Regions from separate parts of the Arthrobacter sp. TE12232 genome, predicted to be linked through region 1. Evidence: predicted binding sites of a transcription regulator. Region 1 holds the regulator's gene; each other region holds the start of a gene.
What was found. Region 1 encodes HrcA, which represses chaperone genes, less so after heat shock. Its sites were predicted from a motif close to TTNGCACTCGNNNNNNNCGAGTGCNAA; they were not measured.

Region 1 (7,133 bases):
GCTGAGGTCAGAATGTTCCGTCATGGCGGGTCCTTTCGAAGTCTGTGCCCTCAATCAACCACCCCGGACGCCGCTTCCCAACCCCGGCAGAAACGCACAGTCGCGCTGCGACGCAACGCGTCACGGACGGAAGCATGACGTAAAGAATCTGTCGCAGCGCCGGCATACGGTATTCACATGCTCAATATTCGTGAAGGGCGCCCGGGAATCGTCCCGGTGGGTCTATCCCGGAAACGCCGACGTGCTGCCCGAATTCCGGAACACCGGAATAGGCTGAGGCAGTCCCTTCACTGCTGAAGTGCAACGCCACCGAGGCCGGACCTCTCGTGGCAGCCGCTGCCCGGCGGGACATGGTTCCCGACATTATGTATCAACTTCGCATCGGCCTCATATCGTTCCCGTTGCAGTTCCGCCGGGCGCCCCCAAACCGGGCTTTCGCCCCGGGCCCGTGTGCCATGCTGGAATTCGGCTGTCCTCCAGGGCTCCGGGCCGGGCGCCCGGCAGGCCAAGGACAGGCAGCCACCGGCGGTCCATGCCGCCGACAAAACGGATCATTCCCGCCCGGCGCGGCGTGGCACACGAAGGGACAGCAGCATCAGGCAGCGTGAGGGTCAACAGTCAGCAGCGGGACGTGTCCGTCGCGTCGCGCTGGTGCTCGTGCTGCCCGCCGCTCTCCTTCTGTCCGGCTGCGTGGCGACTCCTCAGGGCGGCATCACCAATTCCAGCAGCCCATCGGAGCTAATTCCGGACGCGGCGTCGGGCGCCCCCACCACCAGCGCTCCGCTGGAGACCGCGCAGACCTCCAACAAGGCCCCGGTGTACTGGATCGGGCGGAGCAACGACAACGCGTTCCTGTACCGCGAGTTCCGTGACGTCCCGGATCAGGACAACCCGGTCACGCGCGCCCTGCGGGTAATGATGTCCCAGAAGCCGCTCGACCCGGACTTCTTCACGCCGTGGCAGAATCCGAAGAAGCTGTCGACGTCGATTTCCGGCAAGAACGTGATCACGGTGGATGTCTCGGCGGATGCTTTCAACAGCAACGTGGACGCGGCCATGGCCGAGCGCGCCATCCAGCAGCTCGTCTACACCGCGACGGCAGCTGCCGCCAGCGCGGGCCTTATCGATTCCGGACAGCAGGTCCAGGTGGTAGTCCTCGTCGACGGGCATACGGACTATGTCGCCTTCAACCACGTCCGGCTCGGCGCTCCGACGTCGCGCAGTGCCGGGATGGTTGCCCCCGTGTGGATCATTGATCCGCAGGAAGGCATGTCCGTCGCTGACGGGTCCGTCAAGATCAGCGGCCGGAGCACCGTTCAAGGCGGGAAGCTTCGCTGGGAGATCCTCAAGGTGGACGGCGATAACGCCAAATCCGCCTATCTCAATGGCAACGCGACGGCTTCGGCCGATTCCGCGCAGTCCGGGCTGTTCACCCTGTCCGTGAACCTCGGCCCGGGACGCTATGAAGTCCGCGTGTCCCAGGTGGACCCGGCGGACAGCTCCAGGGAAGTGTTCACCGACACCCGCGGCTTCACGGTCAACTAGTCACGGGCAAATAGTAACGGGCAAATAGTCATGCTGCCGGCTACCAGCGTCCGAGGATGTCGCTGGCCAGCACGGTGGCGGCGGGTCCTGCCGTGGACGAGCGCAGCACATGGTGGCCCAGCAGGGCTGTCACCGCTCCTGCGTCGCACAGCCGGGTGACCTCCCGCGGGCTGATGCCGCCTTCCGGGCCCACGATCAGCAGTACTTCACGGGGCCCGTCGCTGCCGGGCGCCGCCTCGCCCTCAGCAGCACTGTCCAGCCAGGCCTCAAGCACTTGCCGCAGGGGGCGGACGGCGTCTTCGTGCAGGATGACCGCGAGGTCCGCGGCTGCCACGGCCGCCTGCAGCCCGGCACCGTCGACGGCGGCCCGGACTTCCGGGATCCAGGCCCGGCGGGCCTGCTTGGCGGCCGCGGTCACCACCGACTGCCACTTTGCATGCGCCTTCGCGGCACGTTCGGCCTTCCACCGCACGATGGACCGCTCGGCCTGCCAGGGAATGACGGCGTCGATGCCCAGTTCGGTGGCGGTTTCGGCCGCGAGTTCGTCGCGGTCGCCCTTGGCGAGGGCCTGGACCAGAACCAGCCGGATCGCGGGTTGCGGCTCCGCCAGGAGGTCCAGGCACTCGACGGTCAGTTCGCCCGGAGCGACGGCGGCGACGGTGCCGGTCAGGCGCTTGCCGGCGCCGTCGGCGATATCCACGGCCTCCCCGACGGCGAGCCGCTTGACGGTGATGGCGTGGCGGGCTTCGGCGCCTTCGAGGACGAAGTCCGAGCCGGGGACCTGCTGGTCCAGGGCGCCTGGGGCGGTGAAGAAGACCGGGTTACTCACCGCTACAGGTTACCGAGCCGATCCCGCAGTTTGGCGAAGACGCCGCCGCTGGCGGCAAGCTTTCCCGCGGTGAAGTGTTCGCCGCGGTGCTTGGCCAGTTGGCGGAGGAGTTCTTCCTGGGCGTGATCGAGCTTGACCGGCGTTTCAACCTGCAGGTGCACCTTCAGGTCGCCGCGGCCGTGGCCGCGCAGGTGCGTCACACCGAGGCCGCGCAGGGTGATGACCTCGCCCGACTGGGTGCCGGCCTTGACGTCGATCTCCTGCTCGCCGTCGAAGGTCTCCAGGGTGATTTCGGTGCCGAGCGCGGCAGCCGTCATGGGGATGTTGAGGCTGGCGTGGAGGTCGTCGCCGTCGCGGACGTAGGTAGGGTCATTGTTGACCCGGATCTCCACGTACAGGTCACCGGCCGGGCCGCCGGCGGGGCCCGCCTCGCCCTGCCCGGACAGCTGGATACGGGTGCCGGTGGCAACGCCGGCCGGGACCTTGACGGTCAGGGAACGGCGGCTGCGGATCCGGCCCTGGCCGCTGCACTCGTTGCAGGGGTCCTTGATGACGGTGCCGAAGCCCTCGCAGGAGCCGCAGGGAGCCGACGTCATGACCTGGCCGAGGATGGACCGCACGGCACGCTGGACCTGGCCGCTGCCGCCACAGATGTCGCAGCGGACCGGGTGGCTGCCCTCGCGGCAGCAGGAGCCCTCGCAGGTGGGGCAGATGACGGCCGTGTCCACTTCGAGCTTCTTGTTGACGCCGAACACAGCGTCGCGGAGGTCGATCCGTACGCTGATCAGCGCGTCCTGGCCGCGGCGGATCCGGGACGCCGGGCCGCCCTGGCCGCCGCCGGCGCCGAAGAAGGTCTCGAAGATGTCCTGGAAGGCGAAGCCCTGGCCGGAGTAGCTGCCGCCGCCGAAGCCGTTGTCGGTGCCGTTCTCATTGCCGGTGGTGTCATAGACCCGGCGCTTCTGCGGATCGGAAAGGACCTCGTAGGCGTGGGTGACCGCCTTGAACCGGTCCGAGGCGTCCTCCCCCGGGTTCACGTCAGGGTGAAGGGTCCGGGCCAGTTTCCGGTAGGCCTTCTTGATTTCCTCCCCCGTTGCGTCGCGGGAGACTCCAAGAACGTCATAGTGGCTGCTCAAAGTGTGTATCTCTTCCTTGTTGTTCTGCCTGTGGGGCACTGCCTGTCGGGCAAAAAGTAGCGTTCGGTCCCGGGCCGGTCAGGGCCCAAGGATCCTCGAAAGGTAGCGGGCCACCGCGCGGACGGCGGCCATGGTGGTGGGATAGTCCATCCGGGTGGGCCCGAGGACTCCGACCTTGGCCGTGGCGTCCGGCCCGTAGGCGGTGGCCACCACCGAGGCCTCGGCGAGGCCGTCGTAGGGGTTCTCCCGTCCGATGCTGACCGTGACACCGCGCGGGTCTTCGGCCATTTCGCTGAGCAGGCGCAACATGACCACCTGCTCCTCGAGGGCCTCCAGCACGGGGCCGATGCTGAGCGGGAAGTCCACGTTGGAGCGGGCCAGGTTGGCGGTGCCGGCCATGACCATGCGCTCCTCGCGGCTGCTCGTGGCCAGGGCCTCGAGGCCGCGGGCCAGGGCCTGGGCTGCGCCGCGGCGCGCCGGCGGGCCGCTCGCCACGACGGCGGGCAGCAGTTGCGGCATCAGGCTCAGCGGGGTTCCGGAGAGGCTGGCCAGGAAACGGGTGCGCAACTCCGCCAGTGCGTCGTCGGCAATCTCCTGGCCGACGTCGATCACGCGCTGCTCCACCTTTCCGGTGTCCGCGATCAGGACCGCCAGGACCTTCCGGGGCGCCAGCAGCACGAATTCGATGTGCCGCACCCGGGCGCGGCTGAGCAGCGGGTACTGCACGACGGCGACCTGGTTGGTCAGCTGGGACAGGAGCCGCACGGTGCGGTCGAGGACGTCGTCGAGGTCTTCTGATCCTTCCAGCAGCGCCTGGATGGCCCGGCGCTCGGCCGGAGACAACGGCTTGACGGCCGAGATCTGGTCGACGAAGAGCCGGTAGCCCTTGTCCGTCGGAATCCGGCCGGCACTCGTGTGCGGTGCCGTGATGAGGCCTTCGTCTTCCAGTGCGGCCATGTCATTGCGGATCGTGGCACTGGAGACACCAAGATGGTGCCGTTCAACCAGCGCCTTGGACCCGACTGGCTCGCGGGAATGGACGTAGTCCTCCACGATGGCGCGCAGCACTTCAAGTTTGCGTGGTTCGCTCACGCTCCACCTCCAATCGACGGTCCCGCAGCCGGTGCCGCCCCAGGACCGTTCGGTTCGCGTCCCCGCGTCGTGCGGGGGCGGTCCGTGACCGGACAGGGGTTAGCACTCGACATGCCTAAGTGCTAACCAGTCTAATATGAGTCGCCGCGTTGTTAGCATTGGATTCGCTCCGGGCGTTGCCTGCGGGATCACGGGGATCCGTCACGACGGCGCGGGAACCGCGGCAGCCGCTACCGTCGCCGCGCCCCTGTGGTCCGGTTCGGGCCCCTTCGGGCCCCGGAGAGTTCCACCGACCGCCGTACATTCCGAGTGCAAAGTAAGCGTGTAGAGATGTCGTACCAGAACTGGGGGCCCCAGGACCTGTCCGCCCCCGCCAAGACGCAGTTGCCGGAAGTCCCGGTGGAACGCGGGATGGTCCTCGAGGAGGTCCAGTCCGGCTGGGTGGGCGCCGTGACCCGGGTGGAGAAGTCCGGCGGCATGCACGTGGTGGCGCTGGAGGACCGGCGGGGCAAGTCCCGGTCCTTCCGCCTCGGCTTTGGCTTCCTTTTGGAGGGGCAGCCGATCCGGCTGATGCCTCCGGCGCCGAAGGCGGCGCCGGCCGCCGGTCCCGGCCGCACGGCGTCGGGCTCGGTCCGGGTGGCGGGACAGCGCGCACAGGTGGCCAAGGCCAGCCGGATCTGGGTGGAAGGCAAGCACGACGCCGAGCTCGTGGAGAAGGTCTGGGGCGATGACCTCCGGGTGGAGGGAATCGTCGTCGAGCCGCTGCACGGCATTGACGACCTCGCGGCCGCGGTGGCGGAGTTCCGCCCGGGTCCGGGGCGCCGGCTGGGCGTGCTGGTTGACCACCTGGTGCCCGATTCCAAGGAGTCGCGGATCGCCGACGCCGTCATGGCTTCGCCGGGTGCCGCGGGCAACGTCCTGATTGTGGGCCACCCCTACGTGGACGTGTGGCAGGCCATCCGGCCCGCGGTCCTGGGGATTGAGCGGTGGCCGGTGATCCCCCGCGGCGTGGACTGGAAAACCGGCATCCTGACGGCGTTCGGGTGGCCCCACTCCACCAAGGAGGACATCGGCCTCGGCTGGCAGAAGCTCCTCGGCGCGGTCCGCAGCTACGCCGACCTGGAGGCGTCCCTGCTGGGCCGCGTCGAAGAGGTCATTGACTTCCTGACCGTGCCGTAGCGCGCCGCGGCGGCCGCTCCGTGATCTCCATTTACGCGCCCAAGCAAGTATTCTTGAAACGGCGGCCGCGCTCCCAGCGCGGTCCCGGCTATTCCAGGCACAACCCAGGCAGCAACGCATCACCGCAATCCGAAGGGCTTCACCGTGGCAGATAACGCACGCGAACACACGGGCAACCAGGCCGGCCATGGCCAGCCCCCGTACCATGGCGTTCCGGCAAATGCGCTGCCGCTGACGGCCGGCGAGGACCGGCAGTGGGCCACGCTGGCGCACTTCGGCGGCATCCTGGGCTGCGTGCCGTCGCTGCTGATCTACTTGATCTTCAAGGACCGTGGCCCGTTCACGGCCCAGGAGTCCAAGGAAGCCCTCAACTTCACCCTGCCGCCGACCATCGCGGCCGTGCTCGCCAATCTGCTGGTCTTCATTCCCGTGGTGGGCAACCTCTTTGCCGTGCTCGCCACGGTGATCTGGATCGCCGTGACCTGTTTCTCGGTGGCGGCGGGTATCCATGTCAACCGCGGCCAGCCGCACCGCTACGAGTTCAACCTGCGCTGGATCAAATAGACCGGGATCAAGCAACCCGGCGTTAAGCCGGCCCGGCCCCAAACCTCCGGTCCCGAACAGAATGAGCCGGCCGCTGCCCCCAAAGGGGCAGCGGCCGGCTCTTTGTGTATCCACGGCCCGGGCGCGGCCGGGCTCCCCGGCCAGAGGGGCAGCGCCTTAGTCCGGCAGGATCCTGCGGACCACGGCGTCGGCCAGGAGCCGGCCCTTTAGCGTGAGGACCAGCCGCCCCTTGAAGGCGGCGGCGGGGTCCACCAAGCCGTCGGCGATCAGCCCGGCGACCGCGTGCCTGCCGGTGTCCCCCAGGCCGCCGAGGCTCGGGATGTCCAGCCCGGAGTTCAAGCGGGCCTCGAGCATGACCCGCTCCACGTTGCGGGTCTCGGTGTCCAGCGTTTCCCGCCCGGCGGCCGGCGACGCGCCGGTGCCGAGACGGTTGGCGTAGGCGGTGGGGTGTTTGACGTTCCACCAGCGGACGCCCCCGACGTGCGAGTGCGCCCCGGGGCCGATGCCCCACCAGTCGTCCCCCCGCCAGTAGGCGAGGTTGTGCCGGCAGGCCTGTTCGGGGGTGCGGGACCAGTTGCTGACCTCGTACCAGGCGAGCCCGGCCGCGGAAATCAGTTCGTCGGCGAGTTCGTATTTGGCGGCGTGGTCGTCGTCGTCGATTTCCGGCACCTCGCCGCGGCGGATCTGCGCCGCAAGTTTGGTGCCGTCTTCCACAATCAGTGCGTAGGCGCTGATGTGGTCGGGACCGTAGGACAGGGCGGTCTCGAGCGAGTAGCGCCAGTCAGCCAAGG
Region 2 (7,133 bases), 1.0 Mb from region 1:
CTGTGCACGGACAACGGCGCCATGGTCGCAGCCCTCGGGGCGCAGCTGGTGATGGCCGGAGTGGAGCCGAGTGGGATCGGTTTTGCCCCTGACTCCTCGATGCCGGTCACCACTGTCTCCGCCTGAGGCGGCGTCCGACTGACGTTGGTGCGGCTGGGGCGCCGTTAGCGCCGGCGTCGCCTGCGATTGTCCGCTCCCGTGGACGCCACGCCCCGCGCCGGAGCTAGGCTTCCGGACCCTGCCGCATCTGCTTGACGAGGTCCAGGACGACGGCGCGCAGGTCCCCGCCGTGCTCGGCAGCCACCCGGCGCTGGCGCTGGTAGCCGGCGCCGCGCTGGATGATCTTGTCGACGTCGGCCAGTTCGGCGCTGCAGCCCAGTTTCGCTGCGACGGGTTCGAGCCGCTTGAGCGTCTCGCGGAGGTGCTCTGTGACGAGCTGCTCGTTGCCCTCAGCGTCGAGGATGATGATCGCGTCCAGGCCGTACCGGGCCGCGCGCCATTTGTTTTCCTGGACATGCCACGGCGGCATAGTGGGAATGGTGCCGCCGTTGTCCAGTGTCGTGGAGAATTCGTCGACCAGGCACTGGGTCAAGGCGGCGATGGCCCCGACTTCCTCAAGGGTGGCCAGGCCATCGCAAATGCGCATCTCGATGGTGCCGAAATGCGGGACGGGACGGATGTCCCAGCGGATCTCGGACAGGGTGTCGATCACCCCGGTGGTGAACATGTCCTGGACGTAGGCCTCATAGTCCTCCCAGCGGGCGAACTGGAACGGCAGCCCCGCGGTCGGCAGCTGCTGGAACATGAGGGCGCGTTGCGAGGCGTAGCCGGTGTCTTCGCCGCCCCAAAAGGGGCTGGAGGCGGAAAGGGCCTGGAAATGCGGGAAGTAGTTGACCAGGCCGTCCAGCACCGGAAGGACCTTGTCCCGGCTGTCCAGTCCGACGTGGACGTGGACGCCGTAGATGACCATCTGCCGGCCCCACCATTGCGTCCGGTCGATGAGCTTCGCGTAGCGTTCCTTATCAGTCACGGGCTGCAGCTGGGGCGGGCTGAACGGATGACTCCCGGCGCAGAAGACCTCCACGCCCATGGGGTCGGTGACCTCGCGGACCGCGGCCAACGAACTGTTCAGGTCGGCTTTCGCCTCCGCCACGGTGGTGCAGACTCCGGTGACGAGTTCCACGGTATTCAGCAGCAGCTCCTGCTTGATGTGCGGGTGCTCGTCGTCCTCGTTGAGTTCGGGATGCCGGGCAGCGACTCCGCGGAGCACCTGGTTCGCCACGGAGGCCAGTTCACCGGTCTCGGCGTCGACGAGGGCCAGCTCCCATTCCACGCCAAGAGTCGACTGCCTGGATGAAGCGAACTCGATCTTCATGTGGTCCCTTCACTGTTCTGCTGTCCTGGCCGTCGTCCTGGCGGGAATGCGCTGGCAAACACCCTCGGACGTGCCCCTGCACGCGGCACCGGCGGTGTCGCGTGCCATTTCCCGCCACAGCGCCGGGCGGGCGGCTGGCAGGGCTACGGGTGGTCCAAGTCTAGTGCAGGGGCTGGGCCCGGACGGTGCCAAAGTTACCGCTGATACGTGAGTGTATTCACAAACGGCGCTGGTCAGGGGAGGCTCCGGCGCCGGCGTCGTTGAGGTTCGGACCCGGGCCCGGGCGGGGCTGCGGGGGAGCGGACCGCTCCTGGCGTTTAATGGAGCTGTGCCCATTCTGAACAAAGACATGACCCTGTGCATCTCGCTCTCGGCCCGGCCGAGCAACAACGGGACACGCTTCCACAACCATCTGTACGAACAGCTTGGCCTGAACTGGATCTACAAGGCCTTCGCCCCCACCGACCTCGCCCAGGCCATCGCCGGAGTGCGCGGACTCGGCATCCGCGGCTGCGCGGTGTCCATGCCCTACAAAGAGGACGTGATCGCCCTGGTGGACGTCATGGACCCCTCCGCGAAGGCTATCGATTCGGTCAACACCATCGTCAACGACGGCGGCCGGCTCACCGCCTACAACACCGACTACACGGCAATCGAGCAGCTCCTGCAGCGCAATGCCGTCCCGACGGACTACTCGGTGCTGGTCCTGGGCTCCGGTGGCATGGCCAAGGCCACTGTCGCCGCGCTGCGGGATGCCGGCTTCAAGGACGTGACGGTCGTGGCCCGCAACGAGGACACCGGACGCGGCCTGGCCGAGCTATACGGGTTCGCCTGGAGCCCGGATCTGGGCTCCGCAAGGTCCGGAACGGGCACGGCCGACATGATCATCAACGTCACCCCAGTGGGCATGGCCGGGGGCCCCGACGCGGAGGTGCTCTCCTTCCCGCAGCAGGCCATCGACGCAGCAAAGGTGGTGTTCGACGTCGTCGCCCTCCCGGCCGAGACGCCGCTCGTCAAGGCAGCTCGCGCGGCCGGCAAGACCGTGATCACGGGAGCCGAGGTAGCCACGATCCAGGCGCTGGAGCAGTTCGTGCTCTACACCGGGATCCGGCCGACCGACGAGCAGATCAAGGCCGCCGAGGAGTTCACCCGGGCCCAGCGCCCCGGCCGCCCGAGTTAGACGGGCTCCACCGAGATGGCCACCCGGTCCTCGCCGATCCTGGTGAGGACCAGGGTGGCCGCTTTCTTGGCCTTGCTCTTGGACCCTGCCGGTTTTCCGCCGGGCAGGAGCTGCTTGCGCAGTTCTTCCGGGGTGACGGCCGTGCCGCGCTTCTTGATGTCCAGGACGCCGATCCCTTGGTCCTTGACCCAAGCCTTGAGCGCTTTGACGTTGAACGGCATCACGTCCAGGACCTTGTAGGCCTTGGCGAACGGGGTCTCGCGCAACTCCGGGGCGCAGATGTAGGCGATGTGCTCGTCCACGAGGTGCCCGCCCAGCTGGAGGGCGACGTCGGCCACGAGTCCGGCGCGGATGACCGCACCGTCGGGCTCGTACAGGTAGCCCTCCACCGGGCCCACGGGCGCGGCCGGGCCGCCCCCGAAGTCCTCGCCGCTGGTGAGTTCAGCGGCTCCGAGCGGCCCGAGCACCAGGGCAGCACGCCGGACGCCGGGGCGCCGGACGGCGTTGAACCACAGCGCCACCTCGGTTACGTCCCCGCCGACGGAGACCCACTGGGCTTCGCAGTCCGCCGGCACGGAATCATGCGGCATGCCCGGCCCCATCTTGACGCCGACGGCGCGCCCGGAGCCGGCCAGCGACTCGACGAAGGACAGCGGCGGGGAAAAGTCCTCCGGATCCCAGATCCGCTTGGTTCCCGAAGTGGACGTGGTGCGCCGGGCAGGGTCCAGCCAGACGCCGTCGACCCCCTCAAGGGAAACCGCGGTGGCATCGGAGTGGACCACGGTGGCGTTGCGGAAGGGGATCAGGTTCATCGTGGCGCAGGCGGCCGTGGTCTCGTCCATTTCCACCGCGGTGACCACGAGATCCATGGACGCCAGGGCCATGGCATCGGCTCCCAGCCCGCAGCCGAGGTCCGCGACATGGCTGATTCCGGCCTCGACGAACCGCTGCGCGTGCCGGGCCGCCACCGTGAGCCGGGTGGCCTGCTCCAGGCCGGCCTTGGTGAAGACCATCTGCCGGGCGAACTCACCGAATTTGGCCTCGGCCTTGGTCCGCAGCCGGGACTGGGTGAGCACCGCCGAGACCAGCTCGGGGGAGTGGCCGGCCTTGCGCAGCGCCGCGGTGAGGCGGAAGGCCTCGTCCTCGCGGTACGGGCCCAGCGACGCCAGCAGCTCCCAGCCCTCGGGCGTGAGGATCGGTGCAATGTGTTCCTGCGGTGCGTCAGTCATGCCTTCCAGCGTAGTTCAGCGCCGCGGGCACGCTGCGACCGGACCACGGGGACTAGGCTTGACGACATGGAAGACAGCGGTACAGGCGGCAGCACGTCAGAGGAAACATCCGGGCAGAGCACGGGCGGTCAGAATACGGACGGGCAGGACGACGCTGGGCAGGACGTGGACGGGCAGGACGACGGCGTGCAGGACGACGGCGGGCGGGACGACGGCGGGCGGGTGCGCCATAGCCATCAGCAGGGACTGGCCCGCTACGCACGGCCGGCGATCATCGCCGGAGCGGTGATCGCCGTCGTGTGCATCGCGTTGCTGGTGATCATCTTCTTCCTCGATTCCTTCAACGCGACGGTCTATTCCGTCGGCGGCAAGAACGTACAGGACGCCACGGACGAGGCCCGGGCCATCCGCGACACCTATGCCACGGCCAGGCTCGGTGGCATCATCTTCCTCATCGCCGGCATCCTGCTGGCCGGCGGCGGAGCCCTGGTGATGTACCGGCATCGGAACGACGAAGGCAGTGACCGCGACGACGAAGAAGGCGAAGACGTGGACTTCGAGGACCTCGCCGGCGAGTAGGCGCACGCGCCAGGCCCCATGGACCCAGCAGGCCCGGATGGACATGCCCCTCGCTTGGCGCGGGCAGGGAGCATGATGCCGAAGTGTCCGCTGGCTGCAGCAAAGAATGGGCATCTCCCACTGAGCAGCCTTCATCCGTTGGACATGTCCTCTCGGGCAGCCCGCATGCACTGGACATGCCCTGAGTGCCCGCTACCCGTTGGACATGCCCCTCGCTTGGCGCGGGCAGGGAGCATGATGCCGAAGTGTCCAATGAACGGTGCAGAGAATGGGCATCTCCCACTGAGCAGCCTTCATCCGGTGGACATGCCCCCCTTGGGCAGCCAGCATGCGCTGGACATGTCCCTTGCTTGGTGCAGACAGAGAGCATGATGCCGAAGTGTCCGGTGGCGGAAGCAAAGAATGGGCATGTCCTCCTGGGTAGCCGCTACCTGTTGGACATGTCCCTCGCTTGGCGCGGGCAGGGAGCATGATGCCGAAGTGTCCGCTGGCTGCAGCAAAGAATGAGCATGTCCCGCGCGGGGGAGCTGTTCACCCGAGATGAATTTCTGGCACTCGCCTTGACCGAGTGCTAACCATTTACATAGAGTCGTCATTAGCACTCTCCCTAGGAGGGTGCTAACACCTGAAGCTTCACAGCCAGGCTGCTGCCGGCACCGCGACGACGGTCTGTACGCCATGGCATCACCGCTTCATAGTCCACGAATTTGCTGACGAATAGGAGAGGTCCTTGTCGGTCTCTATTAAGCCTCTTGAGGATCGTATTGTTGTCCGCCCGCTCGAAGCCGAGCAGACCACGGCTTCAGGCCTGGTTATCCCGGACTCCGCACAGGAGAAGCCGCAGGAAGGCGAAGTTGTTGCAGTAGGCCCCGGCCGCTTTGACGACAACGGCAACCGCGTTCCCGTTGACGTTGCCGTCGGCGACGTCGTTATCTACTCCAAGTACGGCGGAACCGAAGTCAAGACCGGCGGCACGGAGTACCTCGTACTCTCCGCCCGCGACGTTCTGGCGATCGTCGTAAAGTAACTCTCTTGGTCCCCCGCGCAGCCGATCCTTCGCCATGAACGGATCAGTTGCGCGGGGTTCTGTCTTGAAAGGACAAAACCATGGCAAAGCAGCTTGCGTTTAACGACGCTGCCCGCCGGTCGCTTGAAGCCGGCATCGATAAGCTCGCCAACACCGTCAAGGTCACGCTGGGCCCGCGCGGCCGCAATGTCGTGCTGGACAAGAAGTGGGGCGCTCCCACGATCACTAACGATGGTGTGACCATCGCCCGTGAAATCGAGCTGGACGACCCCTACGAAAACCTTGGCGCGCAGCTTGCCAAGGAGGTCGCCACCAAGACCAACGATGTTGCCGGCGACGGCACCACCACCGCCACCGTGCTGGCCCAGGCCCTGGTCAAGGAAGGCCTGCGCAATGTTGCGGCAGGCGCCGCCCCGGGCGAGATCAAGCGTGGCATCGAGGTTTCGGTCGAGGCCGTCGCTGCCCGCCTGTTGGAAAACGCCCGTCCGGTCGAAGGCACGCAGGTTGCCAACGTTGCCGCCATCTCCGCCCAGAGCGACGAGGTCGGCGAGCTCCTGGCCGAGGCGTTTGGCAAGGTCGGCAAGGATGGTGTGATCACCATCGAGGAATCTTCCACCACACAGACAGAACTGGTCCTCACCGAGGGCATGCAGTTCGACAAGGGCTACCTGTCCCCGTACTTTGTCACGGACGCGGAACGCCAGGAAGCTGTCCTCGAGGACGCCCTGATCCTGATCAACCAGGGCAAGATCTCCTCGGTGCAGGAATTCCTGCCGCTGCTGGAAAAGGCGCTGCAGAGCTCCAAGCCGCTCTTCATCATTGCCGAAGACGTCGAGGGCGAGGCCCTGTCCACGCTCATCGTCAACCGCATCCGCGGCACCCTGAACGTCGTCGCCGTCAAGGCCCCGGGCTTCGGCGACCGCCGCAAGGCCATGCTGCAGGACATCGCGACTCTCACGGGTGCACAGGTTGTCTCCCCGGAGCTGGGCCTGAGCCTGGATTCCGTTGGCCTTGAGGTGCTCGGCACCGCCCGCCGCATCACGGTCACCAAGGACAACACCACGATCGTCGACGGCGCCGGTTCGGCCGAGGACGTCGCCGCGCGTGTTGCCCAGCTGCGCGCCGAGCTGACCCGCACGGATTCCGACTGGGACAAGGAAAAGCTGCAGGAACGCCTGGCCAAGCTGGCCGGCGGCATCGGCGTGATCAAGGTTGGCGCTGCCACCGAGGTTGAGCTGAAGGAAAAGAAGCACCGCATCGAGGACGCAGTGTCCTCGACCCGCGCCGCCCTTGAAGAAGGCATCGTCGCCGGTGGCGGGTCCGCCCTCATCCACGCGCTGAAGGCCCTCGACGAGGACGCAGCCGTCCAGGCTCTCGAAGGTGACGCGGCTGCCGCCGTCGGCATCGTCCGCCGGGCCCTGACCCAGCCGCTGCGCTGGATCGCCCAGAACGCCGGCTTCGACGGCTATGTGGTTGTTGCCAAGGTGGCAGAATCCGCCGTCAACCAGGGCTTCAACGCCAAGTCCGGCGAGTACGAAGACCTGATCGCCGCCGGCGTGATCGACCCCGTCAAGGTGACCCGTGCGGCCCTGCGCAACGCGGCTTCCATCGCTGCGCTGGTCCTCACCACGGAAACCCTCGTGGTGGAGAAGCCGGCCGACGAAGACGAGCACGCAGGCCACCAGCACTAATTTCGGCCCGCACAGGGGACGGCCCGGCAACTTGCCGGGCCGTCCCTTTTTT
Region 3 (7,133 bases), 970 kb from region 1:
GCGCCAGCTGGAAGCGGAGTACCGGCTCGCTGACAACGCCCATATCGCCAGCGGCGCTGCCCGGCTCCGGTGGAACCTGTCCGAGCGCTGGCGCACGGCCATCGAGGCATACCCGCGCCAGGCCGAGCTGCTGCGCAGTCTGCTGAAGGACGGCAGGGTTACCCTTGCGGCACTCAGCGGCCAGGCGCAGGAGCTGCTGCCCACACTCGTTCCTGTATGGTCCGTCAGCCCGTACCTCATGACGGGCCTCCTGCCGATCGAGCAGACCTTTGATGCCGTAGTGATCCTGGACGCCGAGACAACATCGCTGCAGGCCGTCCTCCCGGCTATCGCCCGGGCCCGGCAGGTCATAGCTTTCGGCGATGACCAGATCGCCAGCCCACGAACCTTCACCGTGGGGGTCGAACGGCTCGCCGCAGGGGAGAGCTCCTACCAGAGCGTCGAGAGTGCTTACCGTGCGCTGACTGCCGTACTGCCCGTGTGGAACCTGAGGACCGTGTACCGCGCGGTCGATGAAGACCTGGTGCGCCAGCTCAGCAAGGGATATTACGGCGGGGAACTCACACGGCTCCCGGAAGGGCAATCCGCCACAGGCCTCGACCGTGCCCTCAGCGTGGAATACCTTCCCGATGGCACAGGGCTGCCCAGCGCCGACCACGACGGCGTTGAATCGGTGGTTGCCGAGGTGAACCGTGCGGTGGAGTTAGTCTTCGAGCACGCCCGGCTCCGTCCCCGGACCTCGCTGGCTGTGGTGACCGGCAGCCTCCGTCACGCCGCCCGGATCGGCGAAGCCATCCGGGCCCAACTGCCCAACTACCCGATGCTCGGCAGTTTCTTCACAGCAGGGGAGGAATCCTTCCGCGTCGTGGATCTCGAACGGGCCCAGGGGCTAGTCCGCGACCACGTCATTTTCTCCCCGGGCTATGGGCGCACGCCGCACGGGCGCACGCTCCACAGCCTTGGCCCGCTCTCCGCCGACGGCGGACGCGCTAAATTCGCCTTGGCGATGACGCGTGCGCGGCGATCCCTGCACGTGCTCAGTTGCTTCCGCCCCGAGGACCTCGACGTCAGCCGCCTGAGCCATGGTGCCGTGGATTTCTACGAACTACTGGACCGCGAGATCGCGGGGAATACGGATCTGGGCAGCCCCGCATCCCGGGCGGCCGCCAGCGAGCAGGCGCTCGGCGCTGATCCGCTCGTGGCAGACCTGGGCGACCGGCTCCGGGCCCGCGGTGCGCGCGTGTGGCACCAGTACGACGGCGTCCTCAACATGGTGGCCGCCGCCGATCCGATGACCACGATCGGCCAGGAGGATGCGGAGATTCCCCGTCCAGTGGCGATTGAGTCCGATGGCACCGGCCACTACCGGCGAATGAGCGTCCGCGAACGGAGCCGGCTCCGGCCGCAACTGCTTGAGCGGCTTGGCTGGCGTTATATGCCGCTGTGGACCATCGAGGTCTTCACTGATCCTTCGGCCTGCGCCGACCGGATTGGCGGCTACCTCGGGTTGGAGAAGCCTGCCGTGTCCAGTCGGCTCCGGGCATCCCACGGGTTCTTCGACGACGACATTGAAAACCTGGCGATCAACGACGCCCGGGGCCAGGAAAGCCACGTCTTCTCAGGGCACGCACCGGCGGGAGATGATTTTCATGGGCGCGAGACCGCGTCCACTCAGTCTGCAGCGCGGCCGGGGGATGCGCACGAGTCAGGTGCTACGCCCCTGCTGAGGCCAGAGGCTGGGACCATAAACGGTGCAGCCACGACCGGCAACAATGGTATGACAGGCAGTACAGGCAGTAAGGAGTCCGGCGCCATGAGTGCAGACGGCGACATCCAGAACAGCAGCGGCGCTACCGCGGCTGAAGCGAACGGCGACTCCGGGTCGGCGGCCCGGGAACCGGCGGCGGGGGAGTCGGCAGCGGGGGAGTCGGCAGCGGGGCAGCCCGCCGGAGAAGCGCGGGAGCAGGCGACGCCAAAGGAGAAGTCCCGGCGCGCGGCGGCGCCAGCAACGGCTGCCGGGGCAGTGCTGCCGAACAAGGCGGCCGAAGACGACCCGCGGCGCTGGGGCGACCAGCCCGAGAACTACGACCACGATGCGTGGCTCCAGGAGCAGAAGCCTCCGCACTGGGGTTGAGATGTAAGGCCGGTGCCGAGTAGCCGGCGGCGCCGGCGACCGCAATCGGTCTCAGGGACTACCGGCCGGCGGTCGGGGACTTAGCCGGGCGCTCGGTTAGGGACTTAGCCGGGTGCTCGCCCTGAAGCCTGCGGTAATCCGATGCAAGGACTACCGCGCCGGCGGTCAGGCTCTTAGCCGGGCGCTCGCCATGGCGAGAGTGTGCACGCCAGTCACCCAGCCACTCACCCCGGCGCTGCCGCCACAAGCACGAAGAACAGCTTGCCTTGGGTTGATGCGCCGGCCAATCGCCGCGCCTGATCGGCCGCGGCTGCCACGACGATGAGCCCGTCCGCGTCAGCGTCCGCTGCGGGCAACCACTGGCCCGTCTTGCCGCCCTGCACGGAGGTCCACAGTACAGGGACGGCTTCGGCCAGGATTTGGCCTTCAGCGGCTTGTTCGAAGCCGCTGCCGACGGTGAGCACCACGTTGACGAGTTGTCCGGGGGAGAGCAGCCGGATAGACGCAGGATCCGCCATCCTGAGCGGTACGGCTGCGGAACCGGGCGGGCTTCCGGCCAGCAGGCCAGGGCCAAGGATCTGGGCGTCGGTGAGGAGCTGGCCTTGGCGCAGCGGTGCGGCCAACTGCTTGCCCTCGAACGCGTTTTCGCCGCCCGGGCTGCCGGCCGGCACTAGGCCGGGCGGGATGCTGATCATGCGGACGTCGCCTGGTTCCAGGGTTTTTCCGGCGGGAAGATCCGCTACGGCTGCGAACGCAGTGGCGGTGTCGGCGGGCGCAGGAGTTAGCTGCTGAACAGTCAGGCCAGCGGCGATGCACAACATGAGCGCCGCCAGTAGCCGGCGGTTCCGGCTCAACCAGTTGCCCAGGCGGCGTCGCGGCGGCCTGCCGCGCGGCAACCGCTGCCGGGGCGGTCTCCCGGGCCGGGTGTAATTCCGGATGGAGCTGCCGGCAGAAGGAAACGTGGGCGGAAGGAGGCCAGCGGAGCGGATCCCGGAGCGTGCCCAGCTGGCGGGCATCGCTCCGTTCCCGGGCCGGGGCGGCAGCGAAGAGGCCTTGAAAGACGGCCAGGAAGCCGGGTTGAGTGAGGGTGCCATGGCCGCCACGCTACGGACTCTGGCATGCTCGCGGGAGTCGCGGAACTGCTTATGTGGACAACGGGAGGCAGGAAGGACTGTGTAGGCTGCGGCATGCCGGCATTAGTGCGCGATTGCACGGCACAGGGACTGCGGCCACGGTGCTGCCTTGGCAGCGGTGTCTTTCGCGAACAACGCTCCGGGGCGGCGGCCGGAGGCTAGGCGGACGGTTCCGTCCGGAGACGGTGCACCAGGGCTGCACGGATGGCAGCCTTGGGACCCTAGCTGGCGGCGGCCGGGGCAGGCGCCGTTGCGGGTGCGGGAGCCGCAGCGGGGGCCGGGGCAACTGTGCTGCCCTTGGTGTCGCGCGAATCGGTCCGGTAGAAGCCGGATCCCTTGAATACAACGCCGACGCTGTTGAACTTCTTGCGCAGCGTGCCCTGGCACTCGGGGCAGGACGTCAGGGAGTTGTCGCTGAACGACTGCACGATCTCGAAGGCGTGGCTGCAGTCCTTGCAGGCATATGCATACGTGGGCACTGGAAATCCTCCTCTGGGACAAACGAGCAGGTCCCGTGCTGTCGAGTCGGGACCGGTCGATATATCTATCGATATACCTGTCGGCGGGTTCCGTCTTAGCAGTCGCAGGGCCTGAGTGCTAATTCTATCACCCCCGCAGGACCCCCGATCAGCGGAGCCGGATGATCCCGCCCGGTGTCAGCGCCGCGTCGACCTTCCGGTCGAAGGACTCGGCGGGAATACTGCCCGCGGGCAGTACCTCAGTGTCGTAGACGACGGCGACAGTCGGCAGCGGTACGGCGTCGGACGCCCTGCCGGCCGCGGACGAGCCGGACGCGGAGGACAGGGCGGCCAATGTGGCAAGGAACTTGTCGTAGTAGCCGCCGCCTTGTCCGATGCGGTTGCCCGAGAAATCCACTGCAGTGGCCGGCAGGAAGATTGCGGTGGCGTCCAGCGTCACCGCGGTGCTGTGGCGCTCGCCAACAGGCTCCTGGATGGGGGCGAACCGGCTGCGGACAAACCCGGATTCCGGAGTCCAGTACACCCAGCTGAGTTCGAGTTCGGGTTCGCAGACGGGAAGGAGCACCCGGTGCCCGGCATCGACCAAGGCTGACAGCAGCGGCAGCGTGGGCGGTTCGGCGCCCACGCCCAGATACGCGGCGAAGGTAGCCCGGCGGCCGCCGGTCAGATCGGATGCCCACTCGAGTCCGTGGCGGGTGATGCCTGCCGCTGCGGCATCGAGCGCGTCCAACGGGAGCGCCGCACGCCTTGCCCTGTGGCTGGAGCGTATTTCGTCTTTTGACGCCATGACTGGTCCGTCCTCTGCATCGTGCAGCCTGCTCCGCAACGTCAGGGGGCCCGCGGGGCAGGCCGAATAATTACGCAATGATTGGTCCCTCCGTTAGATTAGTCGAGTGAATACACCCAATGCTTCCGTCCGCAAGGCCGTCATCCCCGCCGCGGGCCTTGGTACCAGGTTTCTTCCGGCCACGAAGGCCATGCCCAAGGAAATGCTGCCTGTCGTTGACAAGCCGGCCATCCAGTACGTGGTCGAGGAGGCCGTGAATGTCGGCCTGAACGACATCCTGATGATCACGGGCCGCAACAAGCGGGCGTTGGAGGACCACTTCGACCGCGTTCCCACGCTCGAAGCCACCCTCCAAGCCAAGGGTGACACGGCAAAGCTCGAGTCCATCCAGGCCGCCAGCAACCTCGGCGACATCCACTACGTCCGCCAGGGCGACCCCATGGGCCTCGGCCACGCGGTCCTCCGGGCCAAGCAGCACGTCGGCCAGGAACCGTTCGCCGTGCTCCTGGGCGATGACCTGATCGACGCCCGCGATGAGCTCCTCAGCACCATGATCGAAGTACAGGCCAAGACCGGCGGGTCGGTGGTCGCGCTGATCGAGGTGGACCCGTCCCAGATCAGCGCCTATGGCTGCGCCGACGTCGAGGCGATCGCCGGTGAGGAGTACGTCCGCGTCAAGCAGCTCGTGGAGAAGCCCGACGTCGAGGACGCCCCGTCAAACCTCGCGGTCATTGGCCGCTATGTCCTGCACCCGGCCGTCTTTGAAGTGCTCGAGCGCACCGCGCCGGGCCGCGGCGGCGAAATCCAGCTGACGGATGCACTGCAGGAACTCTCCACCGGCACCGGCGAGGGCTACGGCGTGTACGGCGTCGTCTTCCGCGGCCGCCGCTACGACACCGGCGACAAGCTCAGCTACCTCAAGGCCTGTGTCCAGCTCGCCTGCGACAGCGAGGACCTCGGCCCGGGCCTGCGCGAATGGCTGCCCGGCTTCGCGTCCAGCCTTACCCCCAGCCTCGCCAAGTAATTCCCGTGGGGGGCAGCTTCACCTGGCCGGTGACTCTGGAGAGCGGCGACATCGTGTTGCGCCCTATCCGGTACCGGGACCGCAAAGAGTGGACAGCGCTTAGGTCACGCAACTGCGAGTGGCTTGCCCCTTGGGAGGCATCAAACCCGGTCCCCGGCGGCGGCCTGCCGGATTACCGGCAGATGGTGCGGTCGCTGAAGGCCCAGGCCGCACAGGCCACGGCCCTGCCGTTCGTGATCGCCGAATGGAGGCCTGGGCACGAGAAGCCAGTGATCGTGGGACAGCTGACCGTGTCCTCGATCGTTTGGGGATCGGCCATGATGGCGACGTTGGGCTATTGGGTCGATCAGGACCGGGCCGGCCGGGGGATTGCCCCCACCGCCGTGGCCATGGCGACGGACTACTGCTTCGGAACCCTTGGCCTGCACAGGATGGAAATCAACATCAGGCCGGAAAACGGGCCGAGCCTGCGAGTGGTGGAAAAACTCGGGTTCCGCGACGAAGGATTCAGGCCCCGATACCTGCACATCAACGGTGAATGGGCCGACCACCGCACCTTCGCGCTCACGGCTGAGGAAGTGCCGGAAGGCCTTCTCGCCCGGTGGTTGCGGAGCCGGCCGGCGTGAGCCCTTGATAGCCGCCTGACCAGCCACTACGCCCCGGCCCCCACCAATTGCCGGCGCGCCCGCGACACACCCCTGACAATGCGGCCTAGCACCCCATATACCTCATACGGTTTTGAGTGTGGACTTCCCTCTTAGCAGCTCTGTGATCCTTGTCATTGCTGTTGCGCTCTGGATCGTGTGGGTGGCACCCTACGTTCTGCGGAACGGGCGCCACCAGCTGCAGCCTGCAGGCGAATTCCTGGCGGACGTCATCGACATAGAACCAGTAGACCCACAAGCGGGGAAGGTTATGAAAATGGCGGCGCAGCAGGACAAGCCCATGAATATCACCCGGCGCGCAGAACCTGCCGGCGGCACCGCAGGGCCCCGGGATACGCCAAGGGAGACACGCGGTGCAAGCCCGCTGCCCGCAGCAGCCTCCCCGGCGTTCAGGATTCGCTGGGGCCGGCTGGTGCTTGCGCTGGCCGGGATGCTCTCCCTGCTCACCGGCGTGGTGTCTGCACTCCTTCGACTGTTCGGCGTCGGATCCGGCTGGCTGCCGGTGGCAGCCCTGGTGGGCGCCGTCGCGTCCGTGGCAATGCTTCGCCGTCTCGCTATCCGCGACCGCCGGCGGAGGATGAACGCCGCATTCCGTGCAGCCATGGGCAGCCCGGCGCAAAGGCCTGTGCGGCCGTCGGTGCCCGAAGAGACCCCGACCCTTCCTGCGGAGCGCCCCGGCGTGCGGCCCGAGAATCCGCTCTTCGACGCCGAAGCGGACCGCTCCACACCGGAACCTTCGCCCAAACCGCTCACCGCACTGGATCTCCGCCAGGCAGCCCTGGCCGAAGCGGCAGCCTCGGGCGACACCGCGGCAGCTGTGGCAGCCGCACCGGCGGCACCTGCGGAAGGCTCCAGCTGGGAGCCCGTGGACGTTCCCAAACCCACGTATGTCGAAGCGCCGAAGGCCGAAC
Region 4 (7,133 bases), 3.0 Mb from region 1:
GCACGTGAGCCGTGGCCCGGAACAGGTCCAGCACCGCCATCAACTCGCCCTGGTTGTTGGTGCCGTGGGGCCATCCGCCGGCGCGCCAGCAGTCGTCATTCACGTACCAGGCCCAGCCGGCCGGGCCGGGATTTCCTAAGGCCGAACCGTCGGCCGCTGCTGTAATCGTCACTGATCTATCCTGCCAGACCCCGCCGACGTCCACCGACGCCCCCTCACGTCGGCAACAAACCACCCGGCGCCCCTCACATCCTTCCCCCACCACGCAACGCTCCCTCACCGCCGTTCTCAGCAGAGCAGTCGCGTGATCACCGTGATACCTGAGGCGGCGTCGGCTGGATCAGTGCGTTAAGTGAGGGAGGGTGTCCGGGCGGGGATGTGCTTAACCGACGACGGCGGCCCCACCCGAAGGTGGGACCGCCGTCGTTGAACAATTAGTTCAGGTGGCTGGAAGCCGGGTGGTTAGAAACCGCCCATGCCGCCCATGCCGCCCATGTCGTCGCCGCCGCCCATAGCCGGGGAGTTCTTCTCCGGCTTGTCGGCCACAACGGCCTCGGTGGTGAGGAACAGACCGGCGATGGAAGCCGCGTTCTGCAGGGCAGAGCGGGTTACCTTGACCGGGTCGTTGATGCCGGCGGCCAGCAGGTCGACGTACTCGCCGGTGGCTGCGTTGAGGCCGTGGCCTGCGGGCAGGCCGCGGACCTTGTCCACCACGACGCCGGGCTCGAGGCCGGCATTGAAGGCGATCTGCTTCAGCGGGGCGTCGATGGCAACGCGGACGATGTTCGCACCGGTTGCTTCGTCACCGGAGAGCTGCAGGTTCGCGAATGCCTTGGCACCGGCCTGGATCAGGGCAACGCCACCGCCGGCGACGATGCCCTCTTCAACAGCAGCCTTGGCGTTGCGGACAGCGTCCTCAATGCGGTGCTTGCGTTCCTTGAGCTCGACTTCGGTTGCGGCACCGGCCTTGATGACTGCAACGCCGCCGGCCAACTTGGCCAGGCGCTCCTGCAGCTTCTCGCGGTCGTAGTCGGAATCCGAGTTCTCGATCTCGGCGCGGATCTGGGACACGCGGCCGGCGATCTGGTCGGCGTCGCCTGCACCCTCAACGATGGTGGTCTCGTCCTTGGTGACAACAACCTTGCGGGCCTTGCCGAGGAGTTCGAGTCCGGCGGTCTCAAGCTTGAGGCCGACTTCCTCGGAGATGACCTGGCCACCGGTGAGGATGGCGATGTCGGCCAGCTGCGCCTTGCGGCGGTCGCCGAAGCCCGGAGCCTTGACGGCAACGGACTTGAAGGTGCCGCGGATCTTGTTGACGATCAGGGTGGCCAGGGCCTCGCCCTCGATGTCTTCGGCAATGATCAGCAGCGGCTTGTTGGACTGCATGACCTTTTCGAGGACAGCAACCAGTTCCTTGACGTTGGAGATCTTGGAGTTGACGATCAGGATGTAGGGATCCTCAAGGACCGTTTCCTGGCGCTCGGCGTCTGTGACGAAGTAAGCGGAGATGTAGCCCTTGTCGAAGCGCATGCCTTCGGTGAGCTCCAGCTCGAGGCCGAACGTGTTCGACTCCTCGACCGTGATGACGCCTTCCTTGCCGACCTTGTCGAGGGCTTCGGCGATCAGGGCGCCGATCTCGTTGTCGCCAGCAGAGATGGACGCGGTGGCGGCGATCTCTTCCTTGGTCTCGATTTCCTTGGCGGAGGCCAGGAGCTCGCGAGTGACGGCTTCGACGGCCTTCTCGATGCCGCGCTTGAGGGACAGCGGGTCAGCGCCGGCCGCGACGTTGCGCAGGCCTTCCTTGACCAGGGCCTGGGCCAGCACGGTGGCCGTGGTGGTGCCGTCGCCAGCGACGTCATCCGTCTTCTTGGCAACTTCCTTGACCAGCTCGGCGCCGATCTTCTCGTAAGGATCGTCCAGCTCGATCTCCTTGGCGATGGAAACACCATCGTTGGTGATCGTGGGGGCGCCCCACTTCTTTTCGAGGACGACGTTGCGTCCCCGCGGGCCGAGGGTGACCTTGACGGCGTCGGCGAGGATGTTCAGGCCCCGCTCAAGACCGCGGCGTGCCTCTTCATCAAATGCAATGATCTTGGCCATAACGGCAGTAGTCCTTTCGGGACAGTCGTTAAGAATGAACCTTCGCTGCGGTGCCCGCGACGGACGATCCCAACCCGGCGGCCTCTGTATGCCGCTGGGTCCGGGATCTCACCCCAGCAAGGTGTTTCTTTAGCTCCTGGACCGGCCGCCTCACTTCGCGGCCGGGCGGACCGGGCGTCGTGTTAGCAGTCAGTGCGCTGGAGTGCTAACTCAATAATTAGCACTCCCCCGGGGAGAGTGCAAGCAGTGGCCGGCCCGAACCGCCCGCCACGCGGGCCCAATACGCTATGAGCGATCAGCCGCCGTTGCTGCTGGCGGTCTCCGTGCCGCTCATCTTGGCCATGTTGTCCTCGCCGTAGGTGTAGACCACGTAGTTCGCCTGAGTGATGTCCCCGTGGGAATCGAAGCTGATCCGTCCGGACTGGCCGTCGTAGTCCGGACGCTGGCCTGCATGCAGCGCGTCTTCACAGTCCTTGTAGCTCGTGCACACCTTGCTAGCGGCCGGGCTGGCGGTCTGGCCGTCTGCTGCCGCGGCGCCGCCGGAGATGGGGACGAGGGACGCCGCGATGGAGGTTCCGGCGTCGTCCTCTGCCGCGGCGGCAGCGACGGCGGCCAGGATGACGGCGTCGTACGTCTCGGCGGCGAACGTCATGTCCTTCAGCCCGGGATCTACCGCCACGAGGTCCGCCTGGAAGGCGGCGGAGGGGAACACACCGGGCAGGATCCCGCGTGCGCCGTCGAGAGCGCGTGCGCCCAGCCCGGAGCCGTACTGGTTGACTGCTCCGTCGCTGAGGACGAGTTTCTTCCCAGCAAGGCCGGCGTTGTTCAGTTCGGCGATGGCGCCCTGGGCGCCATCGCGCGCGACCAGGACCACGGCGTCGGGATTCGCGGCTTTCGCGGCGGCAACAGCTTGTTGCGCCTGGCCCGGTTTGAACTCCGCGTCCGCCACGGTGTCCATGCCGGACTGCTTGGCCGCACTGTCGACGGCGGCGGCGACATCCTTGCCGTAGTCACCTTCCTCGTGCAGGACGGCCAGGGTATTCGCGCCGCCGTCTTTGGCCAGCTTGGCCAGGACGGAGGCCTGGGCGACGTCGGCCGCCGCGGTGCGGAAGTAGTAGCCGCCGCTCTTGTAGTTGCTGAGCCCGCTGGCAGAGTTGGCCGGCGAAATGAGCGCTACCTTGGCGTTGGACAGCACGTCGATGGCGGCCGGGGCACGGCTGGAATCAGTGGGACCGATCACGACGTCGGCCTTGGCGGCCACGAGCGCTTTGGCCTGGGCGGCGGTGTCCGTGCTGATGGTTTCCGGCAGCAGCTCCACGGGTTTGCCTTTGTGGCCGCCGGCGGCGTTGATGTCCTTGACGGCAAGCTGTGCGGCCGCGAGCTGGGGGGCGTTGAGGAAGTTCTGCCGCCCGGTGTTGTCCAGGATTAGGCCGATGCGCAGGGTACCGTCGCCACTGGCGTCGGCGCTGGCCACGCGGGCGCTGCCCGCAGGCCCCAGGCAGCCTGTCAGTGCCAGGGCCGTTACCGTTCCCGCTGCCAGGGCGCGGCCCAACGGGAAAGCTCCTGTGCGACGCCGGGCGGTGTCCCGCGGGGTGTCCGTGAGGGCGGGAAGTGCCACTAGGCGGGCCGAACGCTTTCAGCCTGCGGGCCCTTTTCGCCCTCGCCGATTTCCAGCTCCACCCGCTGGCCCTCATCCAGGGCGCGGTAGCCTTCCCCGATGATCGCGGACCAGTGCACGAAGACGTCGTTCTCGGACCCGTCGACAGTGATAAAGCCGTAGCCCTTTTCGGCGTTGAACCATTTGACGGTTCCCAGTGCCATGGTGTCCACACTTTCAACTAGCTTGCGTGCGGCCCACGTCGATGTGCGCCGCGGACTGCGAAGAGAAATCCGCAGCCACTGTATCCACAGCGTCCCGCAGTAATGCCGGTGACGGGCAGACCCGCCGGTGAATAGTTATTGAGGCGTAACCGGAATGGGTTACTGGAAGCCGGGGCCGATCACCACGACGAGAGGCATGTTGAACTCGGCGGACTCCACCAGGGTGTCGATGCCCAGGAGCGTTCCCAGAGCCTCGGCGTTGCCCTTCTGGTCCACGCTGCTGTAGAAAATCACCGACGTCTGCTGGGGAACGCCGGGCCAGTTGCCCGTCTGGCCCAGGACCCAGCCGGCGGAACTGACGGTGCCGCCGACCCTGCTGGCGAGGCCGGCGGTGGTGGTCCCGTTATAGATCGTCACCGGCTGCGTCTTGTCCACGCCGGCGGCAGTGTCCCCCGGTGTTGCAGAGGGCGAGGCTTCCGGCGCCGTCGTGGCAGCTTCGGGGCTGGCCGGGGCCGTGCTGGTCGCCTCGGGACTGGGGCTCGCCGGGCTCGTAGCAGACGGGCTGCTGCTGGCGGACGCGCTGCTGCCGGCGGAGACGGCCGATGCCTGGCCCGCAGAAAAGCCGAGCTTGGGCAGGATCAGGAAGGCCACCAGGCCGATGGCCAGCGCTATGCAGCCCGCCGCCAGGATGGGAACCAGGCTCCGGCGGCGCGATTCGGCGACGGTCCGGTGGACACCCTGCCGGGTAGAGGTCTCGGGGACCCGATCAAATTCATCCCGAGCGTATTTGGTCATGGTTAAACGACGTCCTTGCTGATTTCATACGGGGTGCCCGAGGCCGGAAGCGGGCGCAACAGGACCTGCGAATCCGGCTGCGCGTGGCGCTACTTTACGAATCTGTTCCCAGACGACGGGCAGTGCGGGCACGTTGGCGTGATGTACGTAGTCTACGCAATCTCTTGACCAGCATGGGATCGTGGGCCAGCGCCTCCTCGGTATCGATGAGGGCGTTGAGGATCTGGTAGTAGTGCGTGGCGGAAAGGTCGAAGAGCTCGCGGATGGCCTGTTCCTTGGCCCCGGCGTACTTCCACCACTGCCGCTCCAAAGCAAGCATCTGCTGGTCACGGGCACTCAGCGGCGATTCGTCCGCCACCGCCCCCAGGCTGTCCCCCGACTCGGAAATTCCGTCAAAATCCCCCGCGAGCACGTGCTCTTGCGCTGTTTCGGCCACGACACACTCCCTTGGCTGGATCCGGTAAAAAGTCAGTCCCATGCTACGGCCGAACGACAGGGTTGTCATTTGGGCGCGGTCCAGGAACGGGCGGCGCGCGCGGACGTGCGGGAGAATGGGACCTGTGTTTGATTCCGATGCCCTGTTCGAGCTGGAGCCCGCAGCCGCCGACAACCTCAGCTTCGCGGAGCTGGCACGCCAGCCGCTGAGCGAGCTGGTTGCCCAGGACTGGGCCGAGGCGCTGGCGCCGGTGGAGCCACAGCTGCGGGACGTCCTGCACTACCTCGCCAGCGACGCGGCCGCGGGTCATGAGGTCCTCCCGTCGCCGTCCAACCTCCTGCGCGCTTTCCGGCAGCCGCTGTCCGGCGTGCGGGTCCTGATCGTGGGACAGGACCCGTATCCGACGCCGGGGCACGCCGTCGGGCTGTCCTTCGCCGTCGATGGTGGCACCCGGCCGATCCCCCGCAGCCTCGCGAACATCTACAAGGAACTTGAGGCCGATCTCGGCTTCCCGCCCCGCGTCCACGGGGACCTTAGCCGCTGGGCGGAGCAGGGCGTGCTGCTCCTCAACCGGGTCCTCAGCGTCCGCGCCGGCGCGGCCGGTTCGCACCGGAGCAAGGGCTGGGAAGCCGTCACGGCGGCGGCCATCCGGGCTGTCGCGCATCGCGTGTCCGCGGACGGCGCTGGCACGGCTCCCCTCGTCGTGATCCTGTGGGGAAAGGATGCCGAGTCCGTCAGACCACTGCTGGGGTCCGCCGCCGTGATCGCCAGCGCCCACCCCAGCCCGCTCTCGGCATCCCGGGGCTTCTTCGGTTCCAGGCCGTTCAGCCGGACCAACACGCTGCTGCAGGAACAGGGCAACGGGACCGTCGACTGGGAACTGCCGCCGCTGCCGTAACAGGCCTCCCCGCCGGGGTTCCCGGCCGGGGTTCTTGGTTAGGCTTAGCTGCATGACCTCCGTCCCCGCCGCCACCACAGCCAACAAGAACTCGCGCCCCCAGACTGACCTGACAGTCCTGCGCCGGGAACAGCTCTCCCCGCACATGGTCCGGATCATCGCTGGCGGCCCGGGCTTCGCCGGGTATGTCAACAACGACTATGTGGACCGGTACGTCAAGATCGTGTTTCCGCAGCCGGGCATCGACTACCCGGACCCCCTGGACTTGTGGGCCATCCGGGAATCCATGCCGCGCAGCCAGTGGCCGTTCACCCGGACCTACACGGTCCGTTGGGTGGACGCGGCGGCCCAGGAACTCGCCATCGACTTTGTCATCCACGGCGACGAGGGCCTCGCGGGCCCCTGGGCAGCAGCGGCCAAGCCCGGTGACCGCCTCACTTTCACGGGCCCAGGCGGCGGCTACAACCCGGACCCGACGGCGGACTGGCACCTCTTTGCCGGCGATGAATCGGCGCTCCCGGCCATCGGCGCCGCCATCGAGTCGCTGCCCCAAGACGCCCGCGGCCTCGCCTTCCTCGAGGTGGACAGCGACGCCGACATCCAGGCGATCGCGGCGCCTGCCGGCGTCGAACTGCGCTGGCTGCTGCGCAGCGGCGTCCCCGCCGGCGAGAGCGAACTGCTGGTCACGGCCGTGCGCGAGGCCGAGTGGCCCGAGGGCCGCGTCCAGGTCTTTGCCCACGGCGAGCGGGGTTACATGAAGGGCCTGCGCAGCGTTTTCTACGTGCAGCGCGGGCTGGAGCGGACCCAGGTTTCCCTCTCCGGCTACTGGGCCAAGGGCCGCGTGGAGGACGACTTCCAGGCGGAGAAGAAGCTGCCGATAGGCAAGATCTGAGGCCGAATATCTCACGGCACAGGATCTAACGGCGCCAGATCCAAAGGCACCGCTGGCCGGACAGCCTAGCGGCGGCGGGCCCGGCGCCGCTCGTTGCTGGCGAGGCTTCGCGTCAGGGGCCGTGCCAGGGTGTCACCGAGCACAATCCCCGCAGCGACGCCGAGCACGATCGCCCCGGCGTTCAGCATCCC

Region 2: a site for HrcA is predicted at 4,912-4,938, ahead of groES (co-chaperone GroES). Genes of this name have one in related genera too.
Region 3: a site for HrcA is predicted at 3,842-3,868, ahead of ACVWZ7_RS16605 (FmdB family zinc ribbon protein). Genes of this name have one in related genera too.
Region 4: a site for HrcA is predicted at 2,283-2,309, ahead of groL (chaperonin GroEL). Genes of this name have one in related genera too.

What each region holds. Positions count from the first base shown of each region.
Region 1 covers NZ_JBSSFK010000001.1:4,670,030-4,677,162, reverse strand. Annotated here, with positions in the region: gene ACVWZ7_RS20910 (flavin reductase family protein) at 1-24, opposite strand, end outside; gene ACVWZ7_RS20905 (GerMN domain-containing protein) at 652-1,545, shown strand; gene ACVWZ7_RS20900 (16S rRNA (uracil(1498)-N(3))-methyltransferase) at 1,586-2,374, opposite strand; gene dnaJ (molecular chaperone DnaJ) at 2,377-3,507, opposite strand; gene hrcA (heat-inducible transcriptional repressor HrcA) at 3,586-4,599, opposite strand; gene ACVWZ7_RS20885 (DUF3097 domain-containing protein) at 4,930-5,778, shown strand; gene ACVWZ7_RS20880 (DUF4870 domain-containing protein) at 5,923-6,342, shown strand; gene hemW (radical SAM family heme chaperone HemW) at 6,499-7,133, opposite strand, start outside.
Region 2 covers NZ_JBSSFK010000001.1:3,673,659-3,680,791, forward strand. Annotated here, with positions in the region: gene tsaD (tRNA (adenosine(37)-N6)-threonylcarbamoyltransferase complex transferase subunit TsaD) at 1-126, shown strand, start outside; gene ACVWZ7_RS16500 (glutamate--cysteine ligase) at 224-1,375, opposite strand; gene ACVWZ7_RS16505 (shikimate 5-dehydrogenase) at 1,704-2,555, shown strand; gene ACVWZ7_RS16510 (THUMP-like domain-containing protein) at 2,552-3,784, opposite strand; gene ACVWZ7_RS16515 (hypothetical protein) at 4,007-4,363, shown strand; gene groES (co-chaperone GroES) at 5,094-5,390, shown strand; gene groL (chaperonin GroEL) at 5,471-7,081, shown strand.
Region 3 covers NZ_JBSSFK010000001.1:3,703,501-3,710,633, forward strand. Annotated here, with positions in the region: gene ACVWZ7_RS16595 (AAA family ATPase) at 1-2,134, shown strand, start outside; gene ACVWZ7_RS16600 (RcpC/CpaB family pilus assembly protein) at 2,359-2,988, opposite strand; gene ACVWZ7_RS16605 (FmdB family zinc ribbon protein) at 3,489-3,746, opposite strand; gene ACVWZ7_RS16610 (5-formyltetrahydrofolate cyclo-ligase) at 3,895-4,533, opposite strand; gene galU (UTP--glucose-1-phosphate uridylyltransferase GalU) at 4,640-5,557, shown strand; gene ACVWZ7_RS16620 (GNAT family N-acetyltransferase) at 5,563-6,183, shown strand; gene ACVWZ7_RS16625 (hypothetical protein) at 6,302-7,133, shown strand, end outside.
Region 4 covers NZ_JBSSFK010000001.1:1,643,800-1,650,932, forward strand. Annotated here, with positions in the region: gene ACVWZ7_RS07190 (RNase H family protein) at 1-172, opposite strand, end outside; gene groL (chaperonin GroEL) at 463-2,100, opposite strand; gene ACVWZ7_RS07200 (ABC transporter substrate-binding protein) at 2,396-3,718, opposite strand; gene ACVWZ7_RS07205 (cold-shock protein) at 3,718-3,921, opposite strand; gene ACVWZ7_RS07210 (LytR C-terminal domain-containing protein) at 4,081-4,716, opposite strand; gene ACVWZ7_RS07215 (DUF3263 domain-containing protein) at 4,811-5,104, opposite strand; gene ACVWZ7_RS07220 (uracil-DNA glycosylase) at 5,268-6,050, shown strand; gene ACVWZ7_RS07225 (siderophore-interacting protein) at 6,103-6,942, shown strand; gene ACVWZ7_RS07230 (threonine/serine ThrE exporter family protein) at 7,008-7,133, opposite strand, start outside.